DNA from 3 places in the Streptomyces sp. R11 genome. Region 1 is predicted to be linked to each of the others. Evidence: riboswitches for the same ligand, from Rfam matches in the RefSeq annotation. Region 1 holds a riboswitch; each other region holds the start of a gene.

Region 1 (9,360 bases):
CCGCGGGTCGAGCTGCGACCAGAGCCCGCCGACCGTCCGTACGACGACGGCGTAGTTGAAGAAGACATGCGCGAGCAGGATGGCCCACACGGTGGTGTCGAACCGTACGCCCCACAGCTCGTCGAGGAGTCCGCCACGGCCGACCAGCGCGAGGAACGCCGTACCGACGACGACCGTCGGCAGCACGAACGGGACCGTCACCACGGCTCGCAGGATCTGCTTGCCCGGGAAGTCGAGGCGGGCGAAGGCGTAGGCGCCCGGCAGCGCGATCAGCAGTGTCAGCGCGGTGGATGCGAGCGCCTGCCAGGTGGTGAACCACAGGACGTGCCGGATGTCGGACTGCCCGAGCACATCCAGGAGGCGCCCGAACTGCCAGACTCCGTCGACCTTCAGGCCGCGCGCGACGATGGCGGCGACGGGAAGGGCGAAGAAGACCGCGAAGAACGCGACGGGCACGGCGATGAGGCCGAACCGCACCGCCGCGCTCCGCGCGCGTCCCCTGCGGAAGGCGCCCTTGCGGGGGGCTACTTCAGTACGAGCGAGGTCCACGACTTGACCCAGTCGTCACGGTTGTCGGCGATCTTCGCCGGGTCCAGGGTCTCGGGATCCTTGGCCTGCGGTCCGTACTTCACGAACTCCGGCGGGACCTGGGCAGCCTCGCTCACCGGGTAGACGAACATGTTCAGCGGCATGTCGTCCTGGAACGTCTTGGTCAGCATGAAGTCGAGCAGCGCCTTGCCGCCCTCGGCGTTCTCGGCATTGCTGAGCAGACCCGCGTACTCGACCTGCCGGAAGCAGGTGCCGGTCGCGACACCCGTCGGCACGGTCGTCGGCTTCGGATCGGCATAGATCACCTCGGCGGGCGGCGAGGAGGCGTACGACACGACGAGCGGACGGTCGGCCTTGGCCTTCTTGCCGCCGGCGGAGCCGGAGAACTCCTCGTTGTAGGCCTGCTCCCAGCCGTCGACGACCTTGACGCCGTTGGCCTTCAGCTTCTTCCAGTAGTCCTGCCAGCCGTCGTCGCCGTACTTGGCGGCGGTGCCGAGGAGGAAGCCGAGGCCGGGCGAGGAGGCGGAGGCGTTCTCGGTGACGAGGAGGTTCTTGTACTCGGGCTTGATCAGGTCGTCGAAGGAGGTGGGCGGGTTCAGCTTGTGCTTGCTGAAGTACGCCTTGTCGTAGTTGACGCAGATGTCGCCGGTGTCGACGGGGGTGACTCGGTGCCGGTCCTGGTCGACCCGGTACTCGGGCATGACCAGGTCGGAGCCCTTCGCCTCGTACGACTGGAACAGCCCGTTGTCGAGCGCCCGCGAGAGCAGGGTGTTGTCGACGCCGAAGAAGACGTCGCCCTGCGGGTTGTCCTTGGTGAGGATGGCCTTGTTGACGGCCTGGCCGGCGTCGCCGTCCTCCAGGACCCTGACCTTGTAGCCGGACTGCTTCTCGAAGGCGGCGAGGACGCTCTTGGAGACGGCCCACGAGTCATGGCTGACGAGCGTGACGGTCTTGGACCCGCCGCTGCCGCTGTCGGCATCGGACGACCCGCACGCGGACAGCGCGGGCAGCGCGACGAGGCCCAGCCCGACGGCCAGGGCCGCGGACCTCACGGTGGACTTCTTGGTGATGCTCACAAATTCCTCCTGGGGTGACCAGGAAGAGACGCGGCCCTGCCCGGAACCTTGAGGAGGCTCCGGGCAGGGCGCAACAGCTCGAGTGGTGACCGATCTCCCTACCCAGAATGACCTGGGCCAGGTTCGGAGGGTCTGCGGCCGATGCCGCACTCTCAGCGCTGTGGCGCTCCCCTGTCGGAATATGAAGATGTATTTACGCCATAGGAAAATGTACCTACGGCGGTCAGACTACCGTTCGGTCGCGGCGAGCTGCCCACACGCCCCGTCGATCTCCTGACCACGGGTGTCCCGAATCGTCACGGGCACACCATGGGCGGCGATGGCTTCGACGAACGCCTTCTCGTCCTCGGGTCGCGAGGCGGTCCACTTCGACCCGGGAGTCGGGTTCAGCGGAATCAGGTTCACATGCACGGGCTTGCCCTTGAGCAGCCGCCCGAGCCGGTCACCTCGCCAGGCCTGGTCGTTGATGTCCCGGATGAGCGCGTACTCGATGGACAGCCGACGGCCCGACTTGGCGGAGTACTCGAATCCGGCGTCGAGCACCTCGCGCACCTTCCACCGCGTGTTCACGGGGACGAGGGTGTCGCGCAGCTCGTCGTCGGGCGCGTGCAACGAGATCGCGAGCCGGCACTTGAAGCCCTCGTCGGCGAACCGGTGGATGGCCGGGACGAGACCGACGGTCGAGACGGTGATCCCGCGCTGGGACAGCCCGAGCCCGTCCGGCTCCGGATCGGTCAGCCGCCGAATGGAGCCCACGACCCGGTTGTAGTTGGCGAGCGGCTCGCCCATCCCCATGAAGACGATGTTGGACAGCCGAGCGGGCCCACCGGGCACGTCCCCGTCCCGGAGCGCCCGCATCCCGTCCACGATCTGATGCACGATCTCGGCGGTCGACAGATTCCGGTCCAGCCCCGCCTGCCCCGTGGCACAGAACGGGCAGTTCATCCCGCACCCCGCCTGGGAGCTGATGCACATGGTCACCCGGTCCGGATACCGCATCAGCACCGACTCGACGAGCGTCCCGTCGAACAGCCGCCACAGCGTCTTGCGCGTGGTGCCCTGGTCGGTCGACAGATGCCGTACGACCGTCATCAGCTCCGGGAAAAGCTCCTCCCGCAGCTTGGCCCGCGACCCGGCCGGGATGTCGGTCCACTGCTCCGGCTCGTGCGCGTACCGCGCGAAGTAGTGCTGCGACAGCTGCTTGGCACGAAACGGCTTCTCGCCGATCGCAGCGACGACGTCCTTGCGCTCAGCAGGCGTGAGGTCGGCAAGGTGCCGCGGCGGCTTCTTGGCTCCGCGGGGGGCGACGAAAGTGAGTTCTCCGGGTGCAGGCATAACCCTTCCAGTGTGGCAGATCAACTCTGGGGGCCCAGGCCAGAGAGGGGTGGGGGTGGTCACCCTTGGGTGCCGACTGTCAGCGTTGGTCGGCCTCGGACGGCCCAGGGACGGCCCAGCACTGCCCCAGCGCTGAGGAGCTGCAGGCGCGCGCCGGTGGGCCGGTCCGATCGTTCTAGACCAGCACCACGCCGAGCTGTTGAGTGCCGCTGCCGTCCGCCGTTGTTGCCGTCAGCGTTGCCGTCTTTGGCGTCGGCGGAGCTGACGTGTGACCACCGCCTTAGGGGTTCGGTCCGCGCCCGCTCCGGCTGCCGCCGTCGACTGAGGCAATGGCCGGGAAGAGCCTCTGGTGTGTTCCCCAGTCCGGCGTTGTTGTTTCAGCCGCGGATGTCAGGGAGCGATCCATGTCCAGTAACAGCGCAACTTAAGGGCGTGCTACCGAAAGCTGAGGTTGCAGCGCTCACTGAGCATCGTCGTCAGAGTGGCCGCGCAGGTCGGCGAAGCGGCTGAAGGGGCCGACGGAGGTCCGAATGAGTTACGCCGCGACTGAGAACCGTCAGCCCGACGGATTGGCTGGAACCTGAACGGAGCAGTTACTCGTGCACCTTGCCTACTCGGGTTGCAGTTTTGTCTTATGGGCATTCAGCCATGGGTCACTGTGGAACCACCTGACTACCGCGGCCTTCGCAAGATCATCGTAGACAGCGAGACAGTCGGCAGCGCTTGGTCACTTCGCGAAATGAGAAAGATCCTCAGCCGCCTCGGCTACTCGGAAACGATAGATTTGGAAGATTCGTCATCAATACACTGGCACGGAGGTGACAGCAAGACGTGGCCCGACCACCCACGGAGAAGGCACGTAATAATTGTTCTCATGATCGCGGGAATGCTCGGATCTGTTATTTTGCACCTATTTATCGGCTGGCCGGATGCCTTCGAAGGACTGACTTTCGCACAACGGATTGTCGGCGCCCTGTTCATCCTGGCAGGCGCGGTGCAGGGTGCGGCGATATTTGCAATCTTCGACTATTGGGGTAGGCGTCAGTCGAAGCTATCTGGAGTGGTCGTCCTGATCGGAGCATTGATCGCACTAGGGACCAATAGTCTTCTCCTGTTCATGTGGCTCGAGGAGAGGGAGTTTATCGCCTATCTACTAGTATTTATTTCACTTTGGGTTTGGTCCCTTTGGGCCCTTTGTCTGCTTATCCGAGAAAAGCCTTGGGAGGGAGTTCGACACCCGAATAGGATTGCGGTTGGGGTGGTCGCCACTGCGATTCTTACGGCCGTCAGCCTGGCCTATTCGACCATGTATCAACCCACCGCCGCGCCAGTTCACCTCCTACTAAAGGCCGAATTTGGGAAGCCGCAAGAAAGCCCCGACCCTAAGTACGTACATATTCCTTTAAGGCTACACGTAAAAAACAGCGGAGGGATTGCCGTCTACGTCATCAACGATGATTACACCGTAGCGGGGTCATCAGTCAGATACGCCGATAGCGGCGAAGGGCTGAAGCGATGGAAAAACGAAACAGAGGAGAGTCCTGGTTACGTCGCAGAAGCCGAGCGATACATCCGCAATAACGAGGAGACAATAGTAAGCTCAGGGCACTTCTATGGACCCGGCGGCTGGTTTGAAGTCGGAGAAGAATACACAGAGGAGACTGTAATAAGAATACCTAAGGATTCTGCGTTCGATACACTGGAAGCCCGCCTGACGATCGTCATAATGAGAAAGGATCGAGGGAAAATTAATGAAGAATTCTCTATCCCTCGAATGTCATGGAAGAAATATGAGGGTTCTTACTACTGCCCTCCGGTCGAATGCAGAGAGTACGGGGAGTACGTTGCTTATCGCGGCCGCGTGCGACACAATAACAACCTGATAAATGTGACCCGCAGGCCAAGATACGTGACGGCCTTCTGGAATCCAGAATTCGGCAATAATGACTTTATTTCATCATTCAACCCCAAGAAAAAGACTCAGGTTGTATTCGATAAAGCCCTTACCGAAAAGGGAGCGGAAGAGGAAATGGAAAGAGAGTCGGCTAGATATGGTGCCGGGGTAGTTTTCACCTATTCCGAGATTCCCATCAAGGCATTGCTGAGTCGTTCTGGGGTTTGAGCTTGCAAGCGCGTCAAGCGCCGCTACGCGGCTCCGAGAGCACCAATTTGGAAGATCGCGTATGCGGATGTGCGGTGACCTGGCGAGACACTGACCTGCGCGTTTCCGAACTGGTGGCCGCGACTCCCCGCTGTTCCCCGTGTGGTGCCCCCTCAACGGGCACGCAGGGAGCACGTGTGGCTCTCTGCTCCGTTCTCTGCCTTCCGGCGCTCCGGCCAGTACGAGGCCAGGCCGGTCCCGGCGGTCAGATGAGCTGGATGAGCTGCGGGTCCGCCATTAGCACCACGCGGTCGGCCGTGGGATCGAACCCGAGCACCGGGTTTCCGTAGTCGCCTTCGGCCGTCATGACCACCGGCTTGCCCAGTCGACGGCCCACCACGGTCAGGAACCGACACAGGACATCCACTCCTTCCTGACCCTGCAGCTCGCGAAGGTCGACATCGAAGTCGATCTCCTCGGCAACCATCGGCCAGAAGATCGCCAGCACGCCCGGAACCGGCCAGACCCGCAGATCGACCGTCTCGGCATCGGCGGGCCGCGTCAGCACCTCCACCGCAGGAGGCAGCGCCCCGACGCCGCCCTCCGAGTACTCCCACGCCCAACCGCTCGACTGGACCAGATCGAACAGCGCCTGCCAGTCCTCCACCGAGGTGCCCGCCACGGAAACATCCGGCAGAGCACCCATCAAGTCAGGGTCGAGGAAGTTCCTGACGTCGTCCCACAGCAGATCCGGCATCTCGCCATGCTGCCCGCCTCGCCGCCCGAACGCAGCCCGAATTCCTTGACGAACTGCAAAGAGGCATCCCGTGCCCACCACTCGCCCCAGCTCCCATCCCGTCCGCCGTCGACCCACACACCGTGGAGCGGGCGTGGTTCAGGGCGTCCAGGTGGAGCGCGCCACTGTACGAACGACCTGGACGCCCTGGGCCGCGTCTGCTCGGCTCTGCCTGGGTCGACGGTGGACGGGATGGGAGCCACCCCAGACACGCCCCTACGGGCCCGCAGGCGGCGACGGTGCCCCCTCCATCCCGGTGCCGGCCGATCCCCGCCGGAGGCATCATCTTGTAGCCGCGGTTGACGTCCCAGCCTTCGCTCGCTGCACGCAGCGCGCCGCCGGGCGGGGCCGCCGCTGGCGAAGACAGGGCGGCGGCCCCGCCGTACAGGCGGCGCGCGCCCGCGCCGTGCGCGGGCCTTGATGAAGTAGGGAAAGTTCTACCGCGCGGATCTTGCGTCGCTCTGTCTTGTCTCGGTTGATGCTTGACGCAGTGGCCTCACCTGATGCTTGACACCGCTTGCCTCGGTTTGGCTGTGCGCGTCTGATCAGTGTGCGTGTGAGAGCTGGTGTAGTTACTCACCGAGAAGCTTGAGCTGGTACCTGTTGGTGAGTTCGGCGACCCACTCGTCGGAGAACCCGAGACCGTACTGCTCGCCTAGCTCGGCCCGGCGCTGGAGGAACTCGGCAGGATCAGAGGCCGTCTCGCTGACCGTGCCCAGCGCGTCGAAGAACCGCTCGAAGCCTGCGGGGGAGATGATTTCTAGGATCCTCGCCGGTTCCGGTCCAGCGTTCCAGAAGGTATGCAGGATCCCTCGCGGTTTGAGGATGTACGAGCCTGGACCTGCCGTGGCCTCCTCGTCGCCCACTCGTGCGCCGACCCTGCCCTCCAGGACGTACGAGAACTCGTCCTCGCGGCTGTGAACGTGTGGCGGTATGAGACGGCCCGGCTCGATGGGGTGCTCGACGATCGAAAACTGGTTGCCGGTCTCCTCGCCCCAGATCTTGAAGTCGACTCCTATGCCCGCGAGCCAGATCGACTTGCCCTCGTCTGGTTCGACTACGAAGCGGAGAGCCCCCATAACGGCCTCCCAGGTGTTGGTTTCGCCGTCTTCTGTAACTCTATGACCGATTCATAGGAGGCGCCCGGCAGGCTCACTCCGATCATCATGCCGCCCGCACCCCAGGCCGCCGAGCGGAACGAAAGCAGCACTGGTGGTTTCGTCGTCGCAGGCCAGCGATTTCCATCAACTGAGACTCGACAGATCTTGCGCCGCTCGATCGTCCCCTGTCGGCTCCTTGCCGGACTCGGCTAACGTTCAAGCCATGCCTTCTGCATTGGATACGCCCCAGGGTGCGGCGGAGCTCGCCGAGTCCCTGCTTCCTCAACTCGGGAACCGCTGGCTGCACACTCAGGCTGTGGCTGCTCGGGCGGAAGAAGCTTCCGCGGCCGTGTCCGAGGCTGACCGAGATCTACTTGTCGCCGCCGCATGGCTTCACGACATCGGCTATGCCCCCGAACTGCGGGACACAGGGTTCCACCCACTCGATGGCGCCCGCCACCTGGAATCGCTCAGTGCGCCGGCACGTCTCGTCCGGCTCGTCGCCCATCACTCCGGGGCGGTGTACGAAGCTGAGCAGCGAGGGCTGTCGGCAGAGCTTGCCGTCTACGACCGGGAAGACTCCCCGGTTCTGGACGCACTGATTTTCGCGGACATGACGACCGGCCCGGCCGGACAGTCCTTCGACTTCGATGTTCGGATCGATGAGATCCTCGTGCGCTACGAGCCTGGCAGCGAGGTACACAACGCGATCAGCAAGGCACGGCCGTACCTCAAGGAGGCAGTCGAGCGGACGCGTGCCCGGATGGCTGATCAGCCGATGTAGGGCCTGCTCCGATCGGACAAGCCGTGCTCGATTCGCATCCTCATGGACGGGTGGATGTTCAGGTCGTCCAACCTGCTCGGGTCGACGAAGGCCACTTCCTTGCTCTCGCTGCTCGTCCGGAGCTCACCACCGGTGATCCGCGCCGTGAAGCAGATCGAGAACTGTTGGCGGACTTCGCCGTCGTCGTAGGCCATGACGTGGCCGGGATTCGTGTAGAGGCCGACCAACCCGGTCACTTCGACGTCGAAGCCGGTCTCTTCCTTCGTCTCGCGAACTGCGGCATCCGCGACGGACTCGCCGACGTCGACGCCGCCTCCGGGCAGAGCCCACAGATCGTTGTCGGTCTTGTGGATGAGGAGGACGTCTCCGGCCTCGTTCCGTGCAACGGCGGTGACCGAGGGGACGATGCTGTTCGCCTTCGGAGCGTTCGGATCGTTGATGTAGTCGACGCGGGCCATGACTCCAGCCTCGCACGACTGGCAGACAGTTGAGCTAGGAGGCCCGACCCCGCTCCCAGGCGTAGTCAAAGCTCCGCATGTAGTGCCGGAAAGTGCGGGCTCCCGGGACGTACCGGAAGTGCAGGACGGGGTTCTGCCCCGCGGGCGCTCCGAGGACGTGCGGATTGACCAGCACGTCGTCATCGAACCGGTAGATCGAGTTGTACAGGATCGTGTCATGAAGCCTGATCTCGACGCCGGGCGTCTTGGCTGCCGGTTCGAGGTAGCGGCGGGTTATGCGAGCGCGAGCGGCCAAGTCGTCGCCGATGCCCTCCTCTTCGCCTCGCTGGCGGATCATCTCCGAATCGGGGTCTCCCAGGAGGACCCGGACCTGTGTGCCGGCCGTTGCCTTCTCAGCGAGTTGGTGCGGGAGGTCGGGGTGACTGTCGAAGAGGAAGAGTCCTGCGTAGACGAGGATTTCGACCTGGTCTGTCGCCTGGTCAATCAGTGAGGACCACAGCGCAGCAGGCACAGCGCCTCGGTGCGGGTAGTACGTGACCAGCTCGGATGTGCTCGCCTTCTCGGCCTGCTTCTCCACGGACGGCCAGACGTAGACCTCGTCGACGCCCAGGAAGCTCGCGGCCTTCCAACGGTGGCCACGGTGCGGCGTGCGATTCGTGGTGATCCACCGCTCCACGCTCTTCGGGTCCACGCCGACGTGGTCGGCAACGGACTGGACGGTCTCGCCCTTCGCCGAAATGGCTGCGCGCAGACGCTCGTTCGCCATGAAGTGGCCTCCCAATGGGACGTAGGGACGTTTTGACGATAGCTCAGACGTCCCTAAACGTCCACGGGGGCCGTGATACGTCCAGCACCTCTCAGGGTCTTCTTGTTCTACCGGCAGACGCCGGGCAACTTCCCTGAAGAACAGGACGACAGACGATGCGTCAGATTCCCGTCGACACCACCAACGCGACCGTGATGGTCGCCAAGCCCCCGCAGCCCAAGGTCAAGGACCGCCGTACCGGTGAGATCGCTCTCGACAAGGACGGTGTCACGCTGATGACAGTGGAGGTCATGTTCTCGACGCCCGACGAGGTGGAGATCCTCAAGCTCACCGTCCCGCAGCCGGGCGTCTCGGAGGAGCTGACCATGGGTACCCCGGTCGCGCTGACGGGCCTG
Region 2 (9,360 bases), 4.2 Mb from region 1:
GCACGGGGTCGTAGATCGCGGAGCTCTCGCCGAGGATGTTCGCGGCGACCGTGCGCGGGCCCTGGAGGGCGTTGTCCCAGTGGTGGACCAGGAGGCGGTCGCCGTACCGTCCCGACGGGAAGGAGGCACAGTCGCCGACCGCGTAGACGTCCGGCACGGACGTGCGCAGACGCTCGTCGGCCACGACGTCTCCCCGCGCTCCGAGCTCGATGCCCGAGTCGGCCAGCCAGGCCGTGGCGGGCCGCGCCCCGATGCCGACCACGACCGCACCGGCGGGCACCCGTGAGCCGTCGTCGAGGATCACCTCGCCGGGCTCGACGCGCTCCACGCGCGCGTGCGTGCGCAGCACCGTCCCGCTGTCCTCGTACCAGGCGGTCATCGGCGCGGCCACCTCCGCGGGCAGCGCACCCGCGAGCGGCCGGTCGGCGGCCTCCACGACCGTCACCGCGCAGCCCGCCTCCCGCGCGGCCGTGGCGAACTCCGCGCCGATCCAGCCCGCCCCGACCACCACGATGTCGTGCCGGCGGGCCAGCACCGGCCGCAGCCGCTCGGCGTCGTCCAGGGTGCGCAGCAGATGCACGCCGGGCACGCCCTCCGCGCCCGGCAGCCGGATCGGTTCGGCGCCGGTGGCGAGGACGAGGACGTCGTACGGGACGGGCCCGGCCTCGGTGTCCAGTTGGTGCTCGGCGGGGCGCACGCCCAGCACCTCGCGCCCCAGCCGGAGTTCGACGCCGAGCGCCTCGAAGTCGACGTCGAAGGCGGAGCCCTCGGCCTTGCCGAGCAGCACGGCCTTGGACAGGGGCGGCCTGTCGTACGGCTGGTGGGGCTCGGCGCCGATCAGTGTGACGGTGCCGGTGAAGCCCTGTTCCCGCAGGGCGACCGCCGTCTGCACGCCGGCCATGCCCGCGCCGGCGACGACCACGCGGCGTGCCGCTGACGTGCCCCGTTGCTGCGTCTGCTCGCTCACCTGATCACCATAGACAACTGACTATTTGTCAGTCAGGGGGCGTGCTCAGTGACCTGCTGCACAACCTCGATCGCGAGCTCCTCCACCACGCTGGTCCCGCTGCCCGCCTGCGACTCCCACTCCCAGCTCTCGGCCAACCGCACCCGCCCGTCGGGCAGCTCGACCACCGTCGACACGCAGTGCCCCGACGACGTCGTCCCGTCCCGCTTGAGCTGCACGTACCGGAAGTCCAGCCGGTCGCCTTCCCTGGTGCCCACGAGATGGCCCCGTACGACGTCTCCGCCCGTGTACTCGGCCCAGATCTCGCCGTCCTTCTCGTGGTACGTGAACCGGGTGCGCGTACCCACCTGACCTGGGGCCTGGTCCGCGACCGGGGCGAGGACGAGACCGTCGAGCGAGCGGGCCATGGGCGCGGGCTCCCTTACTGAGACTTACGGCGGCGGGCTAGGGTGGCCAACGTAGAGCACTCGCGGGAGCCCGGACGCACCGGGCTGAGAGGGAGGCTGGCGGCCTCCGACCGTACGAACCTGATCCGGGTCATGCCGGCGAAGGGAGGGGCTGGACGCCCATGTCGCGTACGCGAACGTCAGACGTCCTTGTCATCGGGGGCGGAATCATCGGCCTGGTCACGGCGTGGCGGGCCGCGCAACGCGGGTTCACGACGGGAGTCGTGGACCCCGAGCCGGGTGGCGGCGCCGCCCAGGTGGCGGCCGGAATGCTGGCCGCCGTCACGGAACTGCACTACGGCGAGCAGACCCTGCTCGGCCTGAACCTCGCCTCGGCCCGCCGTTACCCGGACTTCGCGGCCGAGCTGACCGACCTCACCGGCCACGACCTCGGCTACCGCCGGTGCGGCACGCTCGCCGTCGCGCTGGATGCCGACGACCGGGCCCATCTGCGCGACCTGCACGCCCTGCAACGCCAGTCCGGCCTGGACTCCGAGTGGCTGTCCGGGCGGGAGTGCCGGCGCCTGGAGCCGATGCTCGCGCCGGGCGTGCGCGGCGGGCTGCGGGTGGACGGCGACCACCAGATCGACCCGCGGCGGCTGTCCGGGGCGCTGGTGGCCGCGTGCGAGCGGGCCGGGGTGGTCTTCCACCGGACCTGGGCCGAGCGCTTCGACGTCGTACGGGACCGGGCAGCGGGGGTCACCACGGCGGACGGCACCGAGCTGCGCGCGAACCAGGTCGTCCTCGCGGCCGGCAGCCTCAGCGGGCGCCTGCCAGGAGTCCCGGACGACGTACTGCCGCCCGTGCGCCCCGTGAAGGGGCAGGTGCTGCGGCTGACCGTGCCGAAGCGGTACGCGCCGTTCCTGAGCCGGACCGTGCGCGCCGTGGTGCGGGGCAGCCAGGTGTATCTGGTGCCGCGCGAGAGCGGGGAGCTGGTCGTCGGGGCGACGAGCGAGGAACTGGGCTGGGACACCACGGTGACCGCGGGCGGCGTCTACGAGCTGCTGCGCGACGCGCACGAGCTGGTGCCGGGCATCACCGAACTGCCGCTCACCGAGACGCGGGCCGGCCTGCGCCCCGGCTCCCCCGACAACGCTCCGCTGCTCGGCCCGACCGAGTTGGAGGGGCTGTCGCTGGCCACCGGGCACTACCGCAACGGCGTGCTGCTCACGCCGGTCACCGGCGACGCCATGGCGCACGTCCTGACCACCGGTGAGCTCCCGGACGAGGCCCGCGCCTTCACCCCCAGGCGCTTCGGCGCCGCCGCACTCACGGAGCAGCCCGCATGAGCGTCCCGGTCACCATCTCGGTCAACGGCGAGCGTCGGCAGATCGAGCCGGGCACGGCTCTCGACACGCTCGTGAAGTCCCTCACCGCGGCGCCCTCCGGAGTGGCCGCCGCCCTCAACGAAACCGTCGTACCGCGCACCCAGTGGCCGTCGACGTCCCTCTCCGAGGGGGACCGCGTCGAGGTCCTGACCGCCGTCCAAGGAGGCTGAACCATGGCCGACGATCCCTTTGTCATCGGGGGTACGTCCTTCTCGTCCCGTCTGATCATGGGCACGGGCGGGGCGCCCAGCCTGGACGTGCTGGAGCGGGCACTGGTGGCGTCCGGGACCGAGCTGACGACGGTCGCGATGCGGCGCGTGAACGCGTCGGTGCACGGCTCGGTGCTGTCGGTGCTGGAGAAGCTCGGGATCCGGGTGCTGCCGAACACGGCGGGGTGCTTCACGGCGGGAGAGGCCGTGCTGACGGCCCGCCTCGCGCGCGAGGCACTCGGCACGGATCTGATCAAGCTGGAGGTCATCGCCGACGAGCGGACGCTGCTGCCGGACCCGATCGAGCTCCTCGACGCGGCCGAGACGCTGGTGGACGACGGGTTCACCGTGCTGCCGTACACCAATGACGACCCCGTGCTGGCGCGGAAGCTGGAGGACGTCGGCTGTGCGGCGATCATGCCGCTGGGGTCGCCGATCGGTTCGGGGCTCGGCATCCGCAATCCGCACAACTTCCAGCTGATCACGGAGCACGCGCGCGTGCCGGTGATCCTGGACGCGGGAGCCGGTACGGCGTCGGACGCGGCCCTGGCGATGGAGTTGGGGTGCGCGGGTGTGATGCTCGCCTCGGCGGTGACGCGGGCCCAGGAACCGGTGCTGATGGCCGACGCGATGCGGCACGCGGTGGAGGCCGGGAGGCTGGCGTTCCGGGCGGGGAGGATTCCGATGCGGCACTTCGCGGAGGCGTCGTCGCCGGTCGAGGGTCTGGCGAGGCTGGACCCGGAGCGTCCCGCGTTCTGAACGCACGTTCGATGGAAAGTCTTCGGCCAATGAGGCGTCCGTCACAGGTCAGCTTCAGTCCCGCCCCGATCCCTGCCGAACCGGGAGGCGTGTCGGTGTCGGCTCGTACACTCACCTGCGTGGATACGACCCTTCAAGACCCTCTGGTCGGGCAGGTGCTCGACGGCCGGTATCGCGTGGACGCGAGGATCGCGGTCGGCGGGATGGCCACGGTCTACCGGGCCGTGGACACCCGCCTCGACCGCGTGCTCGCGCTCAAGGTGATGCACCCCGCGCTGGCGGTCGACGGGGTGTTCGTCGACCGGTTCATCCGGGAGGCGAAGTCCGTCGCCCGGTTGGCGCACCCGAACGTGGTGCAGGTCTTCGACCAGGGCACCGACGGGTCGTACGTCTATCTCGCCATGGAGTACGTCGCGGGCTGCACCCTGCGCGACGTACTGCGCGAGCGCGGGGCGCTGCAGCCCCGGGCCGCCCTCGACATCCTGGAACCGGTGCTCGCCGCGCTCGGCGCCGCACACCGCGCCGGGTTCGTGCACCGGGACATGAAGCCGGAGAACGTGCTCATAGGGGACGACGGCCGGGTCAAGGTCGCCGACTTCGGGCTCGTGCGGTCCGTCGACACCGTGACCAGCACCACCGGTGCCGTGCTCGGCACCGTCTCCTATCTCGCGCCCGAGCAGATAGAGCAGCCCGGCGCCGCCGACGCCCGCGTCGACGTGTACGCGTGCGGTGTCGTGCTCTACGAGATGCTCACGGGCGACAAGCCGCACGACGGGGACTCCCCCGCCGTGGTGCTCTACAAGCACCTGCACGAGGACGTCCCGCCACCCTCGGCGATCGTCCCGGGCATGGCGTACGAGCTCGACGAGCTGGTCGCGTCGGCCACCGCGCGCACCCCGGACATCCGCCCGTACGACGCCGTGGCGCTGCTCGCGCAGGCCCGGGACACCCGCGCCGCACTGAGCGCGGACCAGCTGGACGCGGTGCCGCCGCAGGCCCTCAGGGCGGAGCACAGCAACGCCGACGACCGTACGAGCGTGATCCCGCGCGCGCTGAACATCCAGCGGCCGCTGCCCGTGAACGAGGACGAGCCGGAGCGCGAGGCCGTCTTCAACCGCACCAGCCGGCTGGAGTCGCCGCCACCCCCGCCGCCCCGGCGCCGGTCACGGACGTCGCGCGCTCCGCGCGGGCCGCTCGTCATCGTCGCCGCCGTACTGCTGGCCCTCGGCCTCGGTGTCGGGATCTGGTACATCAACTCCGGCCAGTTCACCAAGGTCCCGCCGCTGCTGTCCAAGACCGAGGCGCAGGCCCGGGACCGGCTGGCGGACTCCGGGCTCGAGGTCGGCAAGGTCGAGCGCGCGTTCAGCGACACCGTCAAGCGCGGCACCGTGATCAGCACGGACCCCGACACGGGCGCCCGCATCCGGCACAACGACTCCGTGAACCTGGTCATGTCGCTGGGACCTGAGACGGTGAAGGTGCCCGACCTCCAGGGCTACAAGCTGGACAAGGCCCGGACCGTGCTCAAGGACGGCGGCCTCGAACCGGGCAGGGTGATCCGGGAGTTCAACGAGGACGTCCCCAGGGGCTTCGTGGTCTCCTCGGAGCCCGGCGACGGCACCAAGGTCCGCTCCGGCTCCGCGGTCGCGCTCACCGTCAGCAAGGGCGCCCCTGTCGACATCCCGGACGTCACCGGCGGGAGCCTCGCCGACGCGAAGGCCGACCTGGCGGAAGCCGGCCTGAAGGTGAAGGTCGCCGCCGCGCGGGTCAACTCCGAGTTCGACGCGGGCCAGGTCGCCCAGCAGTCCCCGACGGAGGGCAGGCAGGCCGCCGAGGGCGACACGGTGACGCTGACGCTGTCCAAGGGCCCCGAGATGATCGAGGTCCCGGACGTGGTCGGCGACAGCGTCGACGACGCCACGACCGCGCTGGAGGCCGCCGGCTTCCAGGTCGACGAGGACCGCGGCCTGCTCGGCCTGTTCGGCGACACGGTCAAGAAGCAGTCCGTGGAGGGCGGGGAGACGGCACCGAAGGGGTCGACGATCACGATCACCATCCGGTGACGGGACGCTCCAGCGGGTGGTCAGCCGCAGGGTCCCCGCACGGGACCCCTGCGCGCGCATGACACCCTGAATGAGTGAAGAACCAGCAGTCCGCCACCCCGGAACCCGCCCCCGCCGCCGCGTCCCGCAACCCCATCGGCGGCCACGTCCCCGTGGCTGGGGGCCTCAGTTCCGTCGGGCTCACCTACGCCCACGACCTCAAGGCCGAGACGGTCCAGGTCTTCGTCGCCAACCCGCGCGGCTGGGCCACGCCGGCCGGGAATGCGCGGCAGGACGAGGAGTTCCGCGCGGTGTGCGAGGCCGAGTCGATCCCGGCGTATGTGCACGCGCCCTACCTGATCAACTTCGGCTCGCACACCGAGGCCACGGTCGAGAAGTCGGTGGAGTCCCTCCGGCACTCCCTGCGGCGCGGGCGGGAGATCGGGGCGCTGGGCGTGGTCGTGCACACGGGCAGCGCGACCGGCGGCCGGGAGCGGACCGTGGCGCTGAAGCAGGTACGCGAGCACATGCTGCCGCTTCTGGACGAGCTGACCCACGACGACGACCCGTTCCTGCTGCTGGAGTCCACCGCCGGGCAGGGCTCCTCACTCTGCTCGCGGACCTGGGACTTCGGGCCGTACTTCGAGGCGCTGGACGCCCATCCGAAGCTGGGCGTGTGCCTGGACACCTGCCACATCTTCGCCGCCGGCCATGACCTGACCGGCCCGTCCGGCATGCACCAGACGCTCGACCTGCTGGTGGACACCGTCGGCGAGGGCCGCCTGAGGCTGATCCACGCCAATGACTCCAAGGACGTCGTCGGCGCCCACAAGGACCGGCACGAGAACATCGGCGCAGGTCACATCGGCGAGGACCCGTTCCGGGCGCTGATGACGCACCCGGCCACCGAGGGCGTACCGCTGATCATCGAGACACCGGGCGGTAAGGAAGGGCACGCGGCGGACGTGGAGCGGCTGAAGAAGCTTCGAGACGCGTGACCCCGACAGATCACTCAGGGGGTTGGGAATACCCCTGGGGGGTATACGGTTCTTGCTCGGTGCAGGAACCGTAACCTGGCATTGGGGGCACTCATGCAACACGAAGCGCACGCGGCACACACGCACCACCCCGAGGTGGCCGCAAGCAGCAGCTGGGCGATGGCCGTCCGGGCCACCCTGCACTGCCTCACCGGCTGTGCCATCGGCGAGGTGCTGGGCATGGTGATCGGCACCGCGCTCGGCTGGGGCAACGTGCCGACCCTGGTCCTGGCGATCGCCCTGGCCTTCTTCTTCGGCTACGCGCTGACCCTGCGCGGGGTGCTGAAGGCGGGCGTCGACCTGCGTGCCGCGCTCAAGGTGGCGCTGGCCGCGGACACCCTGTCCATCGCCGTGATGGAGCTGGTCGACAACGGCGTGATCGTGCTGTGGCCGGGCGCCATGGACGCCGAGCTCGCCGACCCGCTGTTCTGGTGGGTGCTGGCGATCGCGCTGACCGTCGCCTTCGTCCTGACAACCCCGGTCAACAAGTGGATGATCGGCCGCGGCAAGGGGCATGCGGTGGTGCACCAGTACCACCACTGAGGACCCCGGCAAGGCCACCGAAGGTCACAGCTCAGGCCCGTCCCCAGGCTCCTCCTGATACGAGTACCGCTGTTCCTTCCACGGGTCCCCGAGGTTGTGGTAGCCGCGCTCCTCCCAGAACCCGCGCCGGTCGGCGGTCATGTACTCCACGCCCCGGACCCACTTGGGCCCCTTCCAGGCATACAGATGGGGGACGACCAGACGAAGGGGGAATCCGTGCTCCGCCGTGAGCAGTTCGCCGTCCTTGTGGGTCGCGAAGATCGCGAGATCGGAGGCGAAGTCGGCGAGGCGGAGGTTGGAGCTGAAGCCGTACTCGGCCCACACCATCACATGCGTGACGGCCGGCGCCGGCGGGGCGATCTCCAGGATCGTACGGGCCGGAATGCCGCCCCATTCCGCGCCGAGCATGCTGAACTTCGTGACACAGTGCAGATCGGCGACGACGGTCTTGTACGGCAGAGCCGTGAACTCGTCATGGGTCCAGCAGTGCTTCTCGCCGTCGGCGGTGGCCCCGAACACCCTGAACTCCCAGCGTTCGGGCCGGAACTTGGGGACCGGGCCGTAGTGCGTGACCGGCCAGCCGCGCTGCACTCGCTGTCCCGGCGGAAGCTCGGCGTGTGCTCCTGCTCCACCTTCGCGCTCTGCCGGCTGACCCATGACTCCATCCTGACAGACCGGGGGCAGTGCACCTGACCACACCCCTCCACAATCCACCTCAAACTGGACTAAGCATGCACTTACTTACTAAGTGAAGACTTACTGGACGATCTTCGCCAGCGGTGGAATCATGCGGCGCAACCCGCCAGTTACCACGCGTGGAAGGAGCCTCTGCGATGCAGGGCGACCCCGAGGTCCTCGAATTCCTCAACGAGCAGCTGACCGGCGAGCTCACGGCGATCAACCAGTACTGGCTGCACTACCGGATCCAGGACAACAAAGGCTGGACCAAGCTCGCCAAGTACACGCGTGAAGAGTCCATCGATGAGATGAAGCATGCGGACAAGCTCACCGAGCGCATCCTCATGCTGGACGGCCTGCCGAACTACCAGCGACTGTTCCACGTGCGGGTCGGCCAGACGGTCACCGAGATGTTCCAGGCCGACCGCCAGGTCGAGGTCGAGGCGATCGATCGCCTCAAGCGCGGCATCGAGGTGATGCGCACCAAGGGCGACATCACGTCCGCGAACATCTTCGAGTCGATCCTCGAGGACGAGGAGCACCACATCGACTACCTGGACACCCAGCTGGAGCTCATCGAGAAGCTCGGTGAGGCGCTCTACATCGCGCAGCAGATCGAGCAGCCGAGCTAGGCCGCGTCCTCAAGATCGGAGAGCAGGGGCTCACCCCGGTCGGCCAGCTCCCGGCGCGGGCAGGCACCCCTCCCCAGGAGCGCCTGGATACGGCGCACACATGACCCGCAGTCCGTGCCGGCCTTGCAGGCCGAAGCTATCTGGCGGGGGGTGCAGGCACCGCCCTCCGCGTGCTTCTTGACCTGCTGCTCGGTAATGCCGAAGCAGCTGCAGACGTACACGCGGTTCACCTCCCGGCGGGATCGATGCGCCTTCCCCTTGATCGGTGAGGCTAACCTAACCTTACCCGTCACACAGGAGCCGTAAAAGTGGGGTGGGGCGCGGATCGTATGTGATCCGCGCCCCACCCCCTTTGCATGTAACAACCGAACCGACTACTGGTCCCTGTACATCTCCGCGACGAGGAAGGCCAGGTCAAGCGACTGGCTGCGGTTGAGCCGCGGGTCGCAGGCCGTCTCGTAGCGCTGGTGCAGGTCGTCGACGAAGATCTCGTCGCCGCCGCCCACGCACTCGGTGACGTCGTCGCCGGTGAGCTCCACGTGGATGCCGCCCGGGTGGGTGCCGAGGGCCTTGTGGACCTCGAAGAAGCCCTTGACCTCGTCGAGCACGTCGTCGAAGCGGCGGGTCTTGTGACCGGAGGCCGCCTCGAAGGTGTTGCCGTGCATCGGGTCGGTCACCCAGGCCACGGTGGCGCCCGAGGCGGTGACCTTCTCGACCAG
Region 3 (9,360 bases), 2.0 Mb from region 1:
CAGTCGATGAACACCGACCCGAGGATGCCGATCAGCAGCAGCGAGATCAGCGTGCCGAGCACCGCCACCGACGTACGGGCCGACAGACCGTGGCACAGGTAGAGGGCGATCAGCATGATGGCGCTCGACCCGACCACCGCGACGACCAGCGGGTTCGAGCCCTGGAGGATCGCGGGCAGGATGAAGAAGTTGAGCACCGCGAAACTGATGGCCAGCGAGATCAGTGCCATGAGACCCCGCAACCGCCCGACGACCACGACGGCGATGGCGAAGATGCCGGCGAGCACGGCCAACGGGACGCGCCGGTTCACGTCGGTGACCGAGTACTGCAGGTCCTTGGGTGCGGAGGGCTCGTAGGCGACCACGACCTCCTGGCCCTCCTGCAACTGCCGTGACTGGTCGGGCTGCACGATCTCCGTGAACGTACGGCCCTTGTCCTGGCCGCTGTCGACGCGGATCGTCGCCTTCTTGCAGGTGCCGCTTTCCTGCTGCACGGCGGAGGAACCCTCAGCGGTGGAGGTGTCGCCGGTCGGGGGTACCCCCGAGGCCCCCACCTCCTTGCAGCTCACCTCGACCACCTTGGTGACCGTGGCCTGCTGCGTCTGCCGGTCGAAGCCGACCCCGGTGCGCTCGTGCGGCGGGGCACCGCCCGGCCACAGCACCGCAAGCCCCACCACCACCGCCGCGGCGAACGGGATCAGGACCGCCGCGATGACCTTGCGCAGGTGCCGGGAGACAGGAGCGGCCGGACCGTGGGCGTGACTGTGCCCGTGCCCGTGCCCGTGCTCGCCACCGTCGTCTCCGCCACGCCCGCCACCGGAGCCAGGACCATGCCCATGACCGCCTCCGGAGCCGGGACCATGCCCATGACCGCCTCCGGAGCCGGGACCATGCCCATGACCGCCCCCGGAGCCGGGACCGTGCCCGCCACCCGGGCCGGGAACCGGCGCCTGCAAGCCGCCGGATTCGGGACCGCGCTCGTAAGAGCCGCCGGGACCGGGTCCGTGCCCCTGGCCGCCGCCGACCCCGCTCCCGCGATCCTGCATCCCACCGGATCTGGGGCCGTGCTCGTGCCAGCCCCCGCCCCCAGTCGCATGATCGTCCTGGTTCCCGCCTCCGGGGCCACGGCCGTAAGCGCCGCCGTATCTGCCGCCGGGAACTCCTGAACCCCGCCCGTCTGTACGGCCGTTGCCCCGCCCAGGGCCGATTCCGGGGCCGTTTCCGGAGCCGGAGCCGCGGGGCGGATCGGGCGGTGGGTACGGAGGTTCATGCGTCGTGGTCACCGCCCGATCATCGCAAGAACGATTGGGGCCCTCTGTTCACCGCGCCCGAATTGACGCTAGCGTGGTGCCACCTTTGTACACGCGGGAGCTCGGAGCACCGGGCTGAGAGGGCGCTGACCTCCGTCCCAGCGATGTTTCACATGAAACATCACTCATCGCGAGTGATGTTTCACACGAAACGTCGGCAGACGGATACCGCTGCGTCGACCGCCGAACCTGTTACCGGGTAATGCCGGCGTAGGGAGTAGGTCTCATGACCATCAAGGACGCGCGCACGCCTGCCTCCGTTCAGGACGAGAAGTCCGAGGAGGCCGGGAAGTCCATCGGCTGGCACAAGGCGTATGTCGAGGGTTCACGCCCCGATCTGCGGGTGCCGGTCCGCCAGGTGCACCTCACCAACGGGCAGTCGGTCACGCTGTACGACACGTCGGGCCCGTACACCGATCCGCTCGCCGACACCGACGTCCGCCGGGGGCTGCCCCCGGTGCGGGAGAACTGGATCATCGCCCGCGGCGACACCGCGGAGTACGCGGGGCGTCCCGTCCGTCCCGAGGACGACGGCATCAAGCACACCTCGCCGCGCGGTGGCCTGCGCAACCTCGACGCGGTCTTCCCCGGACGGCCGCGTCAGCCGCGCCGCAGCCGTGACGGCGCGGCGGTCACGCAGCTCGCGTACGCGCGCCGCGGCGAGGTCACGCCCGAGATGGAGTTCGTGGCCATCCGGGAGAACGTTTCTCCCGAGGTGGTCCGCGAGGAGATCGCCGCGGGCCGGGCGGTGCTGCCGGCCAATGTGAACCACCCGGAGATCGAGCCGATGATCATCGGCAAGCGGTTCCTGGTGAAGGTCAACGCCAACATCGGCAACTCCGCGGTCACCTCCTCCATCGAGGAGGAGGTCGAGAAGATGACCTGGGCGACCCGCTGGGGCGCCGACACGGTCATGGACCTGTCGACCGGCCGCAACATCCACACCACCCGTGAGTGGGTGCTGCGCAACTCCCCGGTCCCCATCGGCACGGTGCCGCTCTACCAGGCGCTGGAGAAGGTCGACGGCCGGGCCGAGGAGCTGACCTGGGAGATCTACAAGGACACGGTCATCGAACAGGCCGAGCAGGGCGTGGACTACATGACGGTCCACGCGGGCGTGCGGCTGCCGTTCGTACCGCTGACGGCCAACCGCAAGACCGGCATCGTCTCGCGCGGTGGCTCGATCATGGCGGCGTGGTGCCTGGCGCACCACAAGGAGAGCTTCCTGTACGAGAACTTCGAGGAGCTCTGCGAGATCCTCGCCGCCTACGACGTCACGTACTCGCTGGGCGACGGCCTGCGGCCCGGCTCGATCGCGGACGCCAACGACGAGGCGCAGTTTGCTGAGTTGAGGACGCTCGGGGAACTCAACACGATTGCCAAGCGTTTCAACGTACAGACCATGATCGAGGGCCCGGGACACGTCCCGATGCACAAGATCAAGGAGAACATCGACCTTCAGCAGGAGATCTGCGATGAAGCTCCGTTCTATACGCTCGGCCCGCTGACCACCGACGTCGCGCCGGCCTACGACCACATCACCTCCGGCATCGGTGCAGCGATGATCGCCTGGTGGGGCACGGCGATGCTCTGCTACGTCACGCCCAAGGAGCACCTGGGCCTGCCCAACCGGGACGACGTCAAGACCGGCGTCATCACCTACAAGATCGCCGCACACGCGGCCGATCTCGCCAAGGGGCACCCCGGTGCGCAGGAGTGGGATGACGCGCTGTCCGACGCCCGCTTCGAGTTCCGGTGGGAGGACCAGTTCAACCTGGCTCTCGACCCGGACACGGCACGGGAGTTCCACGACGAGACCCTTCCGGCCGAGCCTGCCAAGACGGCTCACTTCTGCTCCATGTGCGGGCCTAAGTTCTGCTCGATGAAGATCTCCCAGGACATCCGCCGTGCGCATGGCGGGTCCAAGGAGGAGATCGAGGAGGGCATGGCTCAGAAGTCGAAGGAGTTCGCCGCGGCGGGTAACCGGGTGTACCTGCCCCTCGCGGACTGATGTCGACGTCCTGACACGGGGCGCCATGCCCCGGTGTCGGGCGTGCTGCCGTCGCGTCCGGCGTTGCTGCCCGGCTGTCCGGCTTGCGCCTCCCCGAGGAGGTCTCCCCGGGGGTTCCGTCGCGTAGGAGGGGCCCCGGGCGGGGCTCTCCTGCGGCGGAGGGCGCAAGCCGAGGCGCTACTCCGGCTGGTGTTCCGGGCCTCCGAAGTCCGGGCTCGTGTAGTCCGGGCTGCTGAAGCTCGGTCGCGAGCCCCGGGAGGCGCCGTCGTCCGGGCTGCTGAAACCCGGGCGGCCGTAGCCGAGGTTCGGGATGCGGCCGGCCGGTGTCGACGGTGGCGTGCGGTGCAGGGCCGATGCCGTGCCGGGGTCGGCGAGTGCCTCCCGCAGGAAGGGCAGGACGCCGCGCTCCAGCAGGGCCTCGCGCCAGGCTTCCCTGGCCCGGGCGACCTCCTCGCTCAGTTCGCCGTACGGCCCGCCGTCGAATGCCGGCCGGTTGCGCAGGGCGGTGAGCAGGAGACCGACGGCGGCCACCAGGATGGCGGCCGCCGCCATGGCGCCGAACACCCATCCGGTGGTGAGCATCGTCTGGGCGAACGCCGGCTCGGGGTCGAACATCTTCAGGATGTAGCCGACGAGCAGGAAGATCGCCGCGGCGGTGCCGGCGAGGACGGGTGCCAGGACGGCGAGCACGGCTATGACGCCCGGGCCGGCTGTCTCGGCGACTTCTCCCATGGTCGTGGCGAGCCCCATCGCGCCCGAGCTCGACTCGGAGGAGCCGGACTCACGGGTGGAGGACGGGGTGGACGGCGCCGGCTGGCGCAGTTCCTCGCGGACCTTCACGTAGTGCTGGTACTCGGTCGCTGCGGCCGCCGTGATCAGAGCGGTGGCGTTGAGCGCCATGGTGCGCAGCTGTTCGGGGTTGAGCCGCTGACCGACAGCGGCCAGTTCCGGGCGGTGTGGTGCGGAGCGCAGCGCCTCATCGAGGATCCGCTCGTATTCCTGGCGGTCCTCGCTCAGCAGGTGCTGCGGAACGCTGTTCATGTGCATCCCCCGATGCTCCGTAGGGCTTGGGGCTCGCATGCCAACGAGCCGTCGGGCAGAAACGGAGGGGAGCCTGCTACGGATAAGCCGATGGTAGAGCGGTCACGGCACACGGTGACAGGGGGTTTGCCAAAATTGGGTCCTGGCCTGGGCCCTCTTCCGTCACTCCGCCATGGGCGACGCCTGCCCTGTGAACGGTCAGATATCCAGGGGAAGTTGCTGGACCAGCAGCTTTCCGGCCATGGTCACGCCGCCGTCCATGGCGATGGCGAGACCCTCGGCGTAGAGGTGCGGACCCTCGACCAAGGGCCCGGTGTTGTCCTCGCCGTCCTCGGAGCCGACCTCGCCCGTCAGGTAAGGAATGGGGCTGTGACCGTGAACGATGCGGGTGCCGCCGTACGTATCGAGCAGGGAACGCACATGGTCGGCGCCGCCCTCGTCGCGGAAGGAGAAGCGCTTGGTGAACTTGCGGAAGAGATCCCAGACTTCGTCGGCGTCATTGCGCGTGAGTGTCTCGCGGACGGTGTCGTTGACCGCCTCGATCGAGTCGCCGTAGTCGAGATAGGCGGTGGTGTCCGAGTGGACGAGCAGATGCCCGTCGACCTCTTCCATGGCGTCCAGGCGCGACATCCACTGCAGATGGTGGTCCTGGAGACGGTCCATGTCGGTCTTCTGGCCGCCGTTGAGCAGCCAGGCCGCCTGGAAGGTGGCGGTGCCCGCGCCGGAGTTGACGGGGGTGTCGCCGAATCGCTTGGCGCCGATGAGCAGCAGCTCGTGGTTGCCCATCAGGGCCTTGCAGTAGCCGCCGGCCGCGGCGGCCTCGGCGGACAGCCGCATCACGAGGTCGATGACGCCGATGCCGTCCGGGCCGCGGTCGGTGAAGTCGCCCAGGAACCACAGCCGGGAGGTGCCCGCGGACCAGTTCCCCGCCGAGTCGATGAGGCCCTGCTCCTGGAGCGCGGCCATCAGCTCGTCGAGATAGCCGTGCACGTCGCCGACCACGAACAGCGGGCCGGCACCTGTCGTCGACTGCGGGACCGGCACGGCGGCGGGGTCGACGTGCACCTGGACCGTGTCGCCGCGGTTGATCACGGGCAGGTCGCGCTGCGTGGGCGTGTACCCCTCCGGATACGTCTCGTCGAGGGGCGGGGCGACTTCGCCCGGGTGCATGCTGTGGACGTACGGACCGGTCTCGTGCACGTAAGCGGGCACCCGGAAGTCGCGCAACGTCGCCGTCCGCTCCATCTCGGGTCCCTGACCGGCCCCCTGAGTCATCAGACCCCTCCACCATCGCGCCGCAGCTGCACCGCATCGGACTGCCTGGTCGCAGCGGCCCGTGGGTGTCGTGGGCCCATCATAGGAATGCCGATCGCGCCATGTGATGACCCAGGGGTGGTGAATCGGAGCAGGACTCCTGTTCACTGCGGCTTTCGCCCCGATTGGCCCGGGCTTCGGCAGCTCGATCGCCGCGTTCCTGACGCCCCTCGAACTGCTCCTGAAGCCCTTCGCCCCGCTGCTGCGGCCCTTCGACCTGCCTCTGCCGCTCCTCGTTCGGCTTCTGCGCCAGGTCTTCGCCCGGTTTCTACCGGCCCTCGGGCGACCGGGGCGGGCTGACCGTCGTCCGCGGCGGGCGTCGCTGGGACGAGGTACGCACGATCAACTCGGTCGGTATCACCTGCTCGACCGGCTGGTCCGACTCGACCCCCTCGATGGCGTCGATGAGGAGCTGGACCACGGCCGTGCCGATGCGGCGGGGCTTCAGGGAGAGCGTGGTGATCGGCGGCTCGGTGTTGGCGTACACCGTGGACTCGCTGCAGCACACCAGAAGCAGGTCGTCCGGTACGCGCAGACCGTAGCGGCGGGCCGCGGCGAGCAGGTCGGTGCCGTTCGGGTCGAACAGCCCGTAGACCGCGTCGGGCCGGTCGGGGCGGGCGAGCAGCCGGTCGGCGGCGACGGCGCCCGCGCACGGGTCGTGCGCCGGATAGGCCTCGTACACCGGGTCCTGGCCGACCCGCTCGCACCAGCGCAGATAGGCGGTGGTCGACAGATGGGTGTACGTGTCCGTCGTGGTGCCCGTCAGCAGCCCGATCCGGCGGGCGCCCGCGTCGGCGAGGTGGTCCAGAATGCCCATCACGGCGGCCTCGTGGTCGTTGTCGACCCAGGCGGTGACCGGGAGCGAGCCGGCCGGGCGACCGTCGGATACGACCGGCAGACCCTGTTTGACCAGCTCGCTGACGACCGGGTCCTGGTCCGACGGGTCGATGACGACCGTGCCGTCGAGGGCGACGTTCGACCAGACGTCGTGACGTGAGGTCGCGGGGAGGATGACGAGGGCGTAGCCGCGGGCGAGCGCGGCCGAGGTGGCGGCGCGTGCCATCTCCGCGAAGTACGCGAACTCGGTGAAGGTGAAAGGTTCATCCCCGTATGTCGTCACGGTCAGGCCGATGAGTCCTGACTTGCCCGTACGGAGTGTGCGGGCGGCGGCCGACGGGCGGTAGCCCAGCCGGTCGGCGACCTCGCGGACATGGCGTCGGGTGGCGTCGGGGAGCCTGCCCTTGCCGTTGAGGGCGTCGGAGACGGTCGTGATGGAGACCCCCGCGGCGGCGGCCACGTCTCTGATACCCGCCCGGCCGGGTCGACTGCCTCGACGAGAGGTTTCCGCGCGGCTCACCTGGTGCTTCCCTGCTGCTGTCATGGCGAGCCGATAGTAGGGCTCATTCGGTGGGGTAGTGCGGACGCATATGCACGCGTTGACAGACACGTTTCTGCAAGGTCATCATGCGCCAATGCCCTTTGAAAACAAGGGAGTTGAACGATCCAATGGCAGGACGTGACTTGTCGGCGCGCATGGGCCTGCCAAGTGTCCGATGTTTCGAAGAGGTCTCAACTCACCTTCACGGGTGATGCGCGCCACGGAGTGAGCCACCGGCGCGTAGATATATGTGTGGCGCGCCCCCCAATTCGTACGCCTTCGTACGACGATGCCCCTGATGCAGGTGTGACAGGAGGGATCAGCGGGCGGGCCTGCCTCTCCCGAGCGCATCGACCTCTCTTCACCTGTACGCATCGGCGCGGAATCCTCATAAGGTGAGCAGTATTGGAGCCGGCGGTGGTGATGGGCCGCCGGTGGTCGCGAGGAGGACTGCGGTGAGCGAGACGAGCCCCAAGCTTCGAGCCGAGCTGGAGGGTATCCCCACCTACAAGCCGGGCAAGCCTGCCGCGGCCGGTGGTCCGGTGGCCTACAAGCTGTCCTCCAACGAGAACCCCTATCCGCCGCTGCCCGGCGTGATGGAGACCGTGACGGCGGCCGTCTCCTCCTTCAACCGCTACCCCGACATGATGTGCACGGGGCTGATGAACGAGTTGTCCGAGCGCTTCGGCGTCCCGCTCTCCCACCTGGCCACCGGTACCGGTTCGGTCGGCGTCGCCCAGCAGCTGATCCAGGCCACAGCCGGACCCGGCGACGAGGTCATTTACGCCTGGCGGTCCTTCGAGGCGTACCCGATCATCACGCAGATCAACGGCGCCACGTCCGTCAAGGTGCCGCTGACGTCGGGCGATGTGCACGACCTGGACGCGATGGCCGCCGCCATCACCGACCGCACCAGGCTGATTTTCGTCTGCAACCCCAACAACCCGACGGGCACAGTCGTGAGGCGGGCCGAGTTGGAGCGGTTCCTCGACCGGGTGCCCAGTGACGTCCTGGTGGTGTTGGACGAGGCGTACCGCGAGTTCATCCGGGACCCCGAGGTGCCGGACGGGGTGGAGATCTACCGTGAGCGGCCGAATGTCTGTGTTCTGCGGACGTTCTCCAAGGCGTACGGCCTCGCCGGCCTCCGTGTCGGTTTCGCGATCGCCCAGGAGCCGGTCGCGGCGGCCCTGCGCAAGACGGCCGTACCGTTCGGGGTGAGCCAGCTCGCGCAGGAAGCGGCGATCGCCTCGCTGCGTGCCGAGGACGAACTGATCGGCCGGGTCGGCTCGTTGGTATGCGAGCGCAACCGGGTGGTCGACGGACTGCGCGCTCAGGGCTGGACGGTGCCCGAGACCCAGGCCAACTTCGTGTGGTTGCGACTGGGGGAGCGCACGGTCGCCTTCGCTCAGGCTTGTGAGCAGGCGGGCGTTGTGATCCGGCCGTTCCCGGGCGAGGGTGTGCGGGTGACGGTCGGGGAGGACGAGGCGAACGACATCTTCCTGAAGGTGGCGGAAGGGTTCCGGAAGGAGCTCTAGCGCTCCGCGGGCACGGTCAGGCGTCCACCAGCTCCACGCGCACGGGGTCGCCGTCGCGGGCCGTCGCCAACAGACGGGGGTCGCCGTCGATGCGGCCGAGAACGTTGCACGGGCTCGCGAGGCGGCACTCGTCGCCTCGCGAGATCGGTGTGGGCCCGTAGGGGAGGGCGAGCGCGTCTCCGTCGGTCCAGAAGGCGACCGTGCCCGGCTCGACGACCTGCTGGGCGTTGGTTTCACGTGGAACAGCGACGCCCGTGTCGAAGTAGACCTCCTCTCCCCAGGTGCGGGCAGTGGAGGCGAGGGGCAGGGCCTTGACGAGGGCCTGCGTGGTGGGAGTGTCGTCGAGGGTCGCGGTGAGGTGACCCGCGGGCCAGGAGATCCGTATCTGTACGGGCGTCGGTGTCTGCATGGCACCGATTCAACAATATGTTGAAGTGTGCGCCAAGGGGCTGACTCGAGGAAGGACCCCCCCTTTGAGGGCAGGGATAGGCGTGCTGCATAATTGCTTGTGAATGTGAACGCTTTCACAAGCGGCAGGTAAGGAGCGGCGACGTGGACCTGGCTTTGGCGCCGGAGACTCTGGCGCGCTGGCAGTTCGGTATCACCACCGTCTACCACTTTCTGTTTGTCCCTCTGACGATCTCGCTGGCCGCCCTCACGGCCGGGTTGCAGACCGCATGGGTGCGCACGGAGAAGGAGAAGTACCTCAGAGCGACGAAGTTCTGGGGCAAGCTCTTCCTGATCAACATCGCGATGGGTGTCGTCACCGGC

What was found. A riboswitch is a leader RNA that binds a small molecule or an ion and turns the genes downstream of it on or off. The one in region 1 is predicted to bind thiamine pyrophosphate.
Region 2: linked by a shared signal. The riboswitch ahead of thiO (glycine oxidase ThiO) and the one ahead of AB5J55_RS30525 (thiamine ABC transporter substrate binding subunit) in region 1 are both predicted to bind thiamine pyrophosphate.
Region 3: linked by a shared signal. The riboswitch ahead of thiC (phosphomethylpyrimidine synthase ThiC) and the one ahead of AB5J55_RS30525 (thiamine ABC transporter substrate binding subunit) in region 1 are both predicted to bind thiamine pyrophosphate.

The regions. Positions count from the first base shown of each region.
Region 1 covers NZ_CP163432.1:6,582,014-6,591,373, reverse strand. Annotated here, with positions in the region: gene AB5J55_RS30530 (ABC transporter permease) at 1-549, opposite strand, end outside; gene AB5J55_RS30525 (thiamine ABC transporter substrate binding subunit) at 525-1,625, opposite strand; TPP riboswitch at 1,703-1,808, opposite strand; gene rlmN (23S rRNA (adenine(2503)-C(2))-methyltransferase RlmN) at 1,854-2,960, opposite strand; gene AB5J55_RS30515 (hypothetical protein) at 3,595-5,082, shown strand; gene AB5J55_RS30510 (hypothetical protein) at 5,327-5,818, opposite strand; gene AB5J55_RS30505 (cupin domain-containing protein) at 6,430-6,936, opposite strand; gene AB5J55_RS30500 (HDIG domain-containing metalloprotein) at 7,181-7,741, shown strand; gene AB5J55_RS30495 (NUDIX hydrolase) at 7,729-8,199, opposite strand; gene AB5J55_RS30490 (XRE family transcriptional regulator) at 8,234-8,965, opposite strand; gene AB5J55_RS30485 (hypothetical protein) at 9,121-9,360, shown strand, end outside.
Region 2 covers NZ_CP163432.1:2,421,706-2,431,065, forward strand. Annotated here, with positions in the region: gene AB5J55_RS11030 (NAD(P)/FAD-dependent oxidoreductase) at 1-967, opposite strand, end outside; gene AB5J55_RS11035 (hypothetical protein) at 1,000-1,374, opposite strand; TPP riboswitch at 1,427-1,538, shown strand; gene thiO (glycine oxidase ThiO) at 1,536-2,702, shown strand; gene thiS (sulfur carrier protein ThiS) at 2,699-2,911, shown strand; gene AB5J55_RS11050 (thiazole synthase) at 2,915-3,709, shown strand; gene pknB (Stk1 family PASTA domain-containing Ser/Thr kinase) at 3,829-5,772, shown strand; gene AB5J55_RS11060 (deoxyribonuclease IV) at 5,847-6,749, shown strand; gene AB5J55_RS11065 (DUF4396 domain-containing protein) at 6,843-7,331, shown strand; gene AB5J55_RS11070 (sulfite oxidase-like oxidoreductase) at 7,356-7,988, opposite strand; gene bfr (bacterioferritin) at 8,165-8,641, shown strand; gene AB5J55_RS11080 (bacterioferritin-associated ferredoxin) at 8,638-8,871, opposite strand; gene AB5J55_RS11085 (class II 3-deoxy-7-phosphoheptulonate synthase) at 9,016-9,360, opposite strand, start outside.
Region 3 covers NZ_CP163432.1:4,557,245-4,566,604, reverse strand. Annotated here, with positions in the region: gene AB5J55_RS20875 (YibE/F family protein) at 1-1,046, opposite strand, end outside; TPP riboswitch at 1,355-1,544, shown strand; gene thiC (phosphomethylpyrimidine synthase ThiC) at 1,537-3,321, shown strand; gene AB5J55_RS20865 (hypothetical protein) at 3,499-4,368, opposite strand; gene AB5J55_RS20860 (metallophosphoesterase) at 4,561-5,637, opposite strand; gene AB5J55_RS20855 (LacI family DNA-binding transcriptional regulator) at 5,945-7,057, opposite strand; gene hisC (histidinol-phosphate transaminase) at 7,510-8,589, shown strand; gene AB5J55_RS20845 (cyclophilin-like fold protein) at 8,606-8,998, opposite strand; gene AB5J55_RS20840 (cytochrome ubiquinol oxidase subunit I) at 9,142-9,360, shown strand, end outside.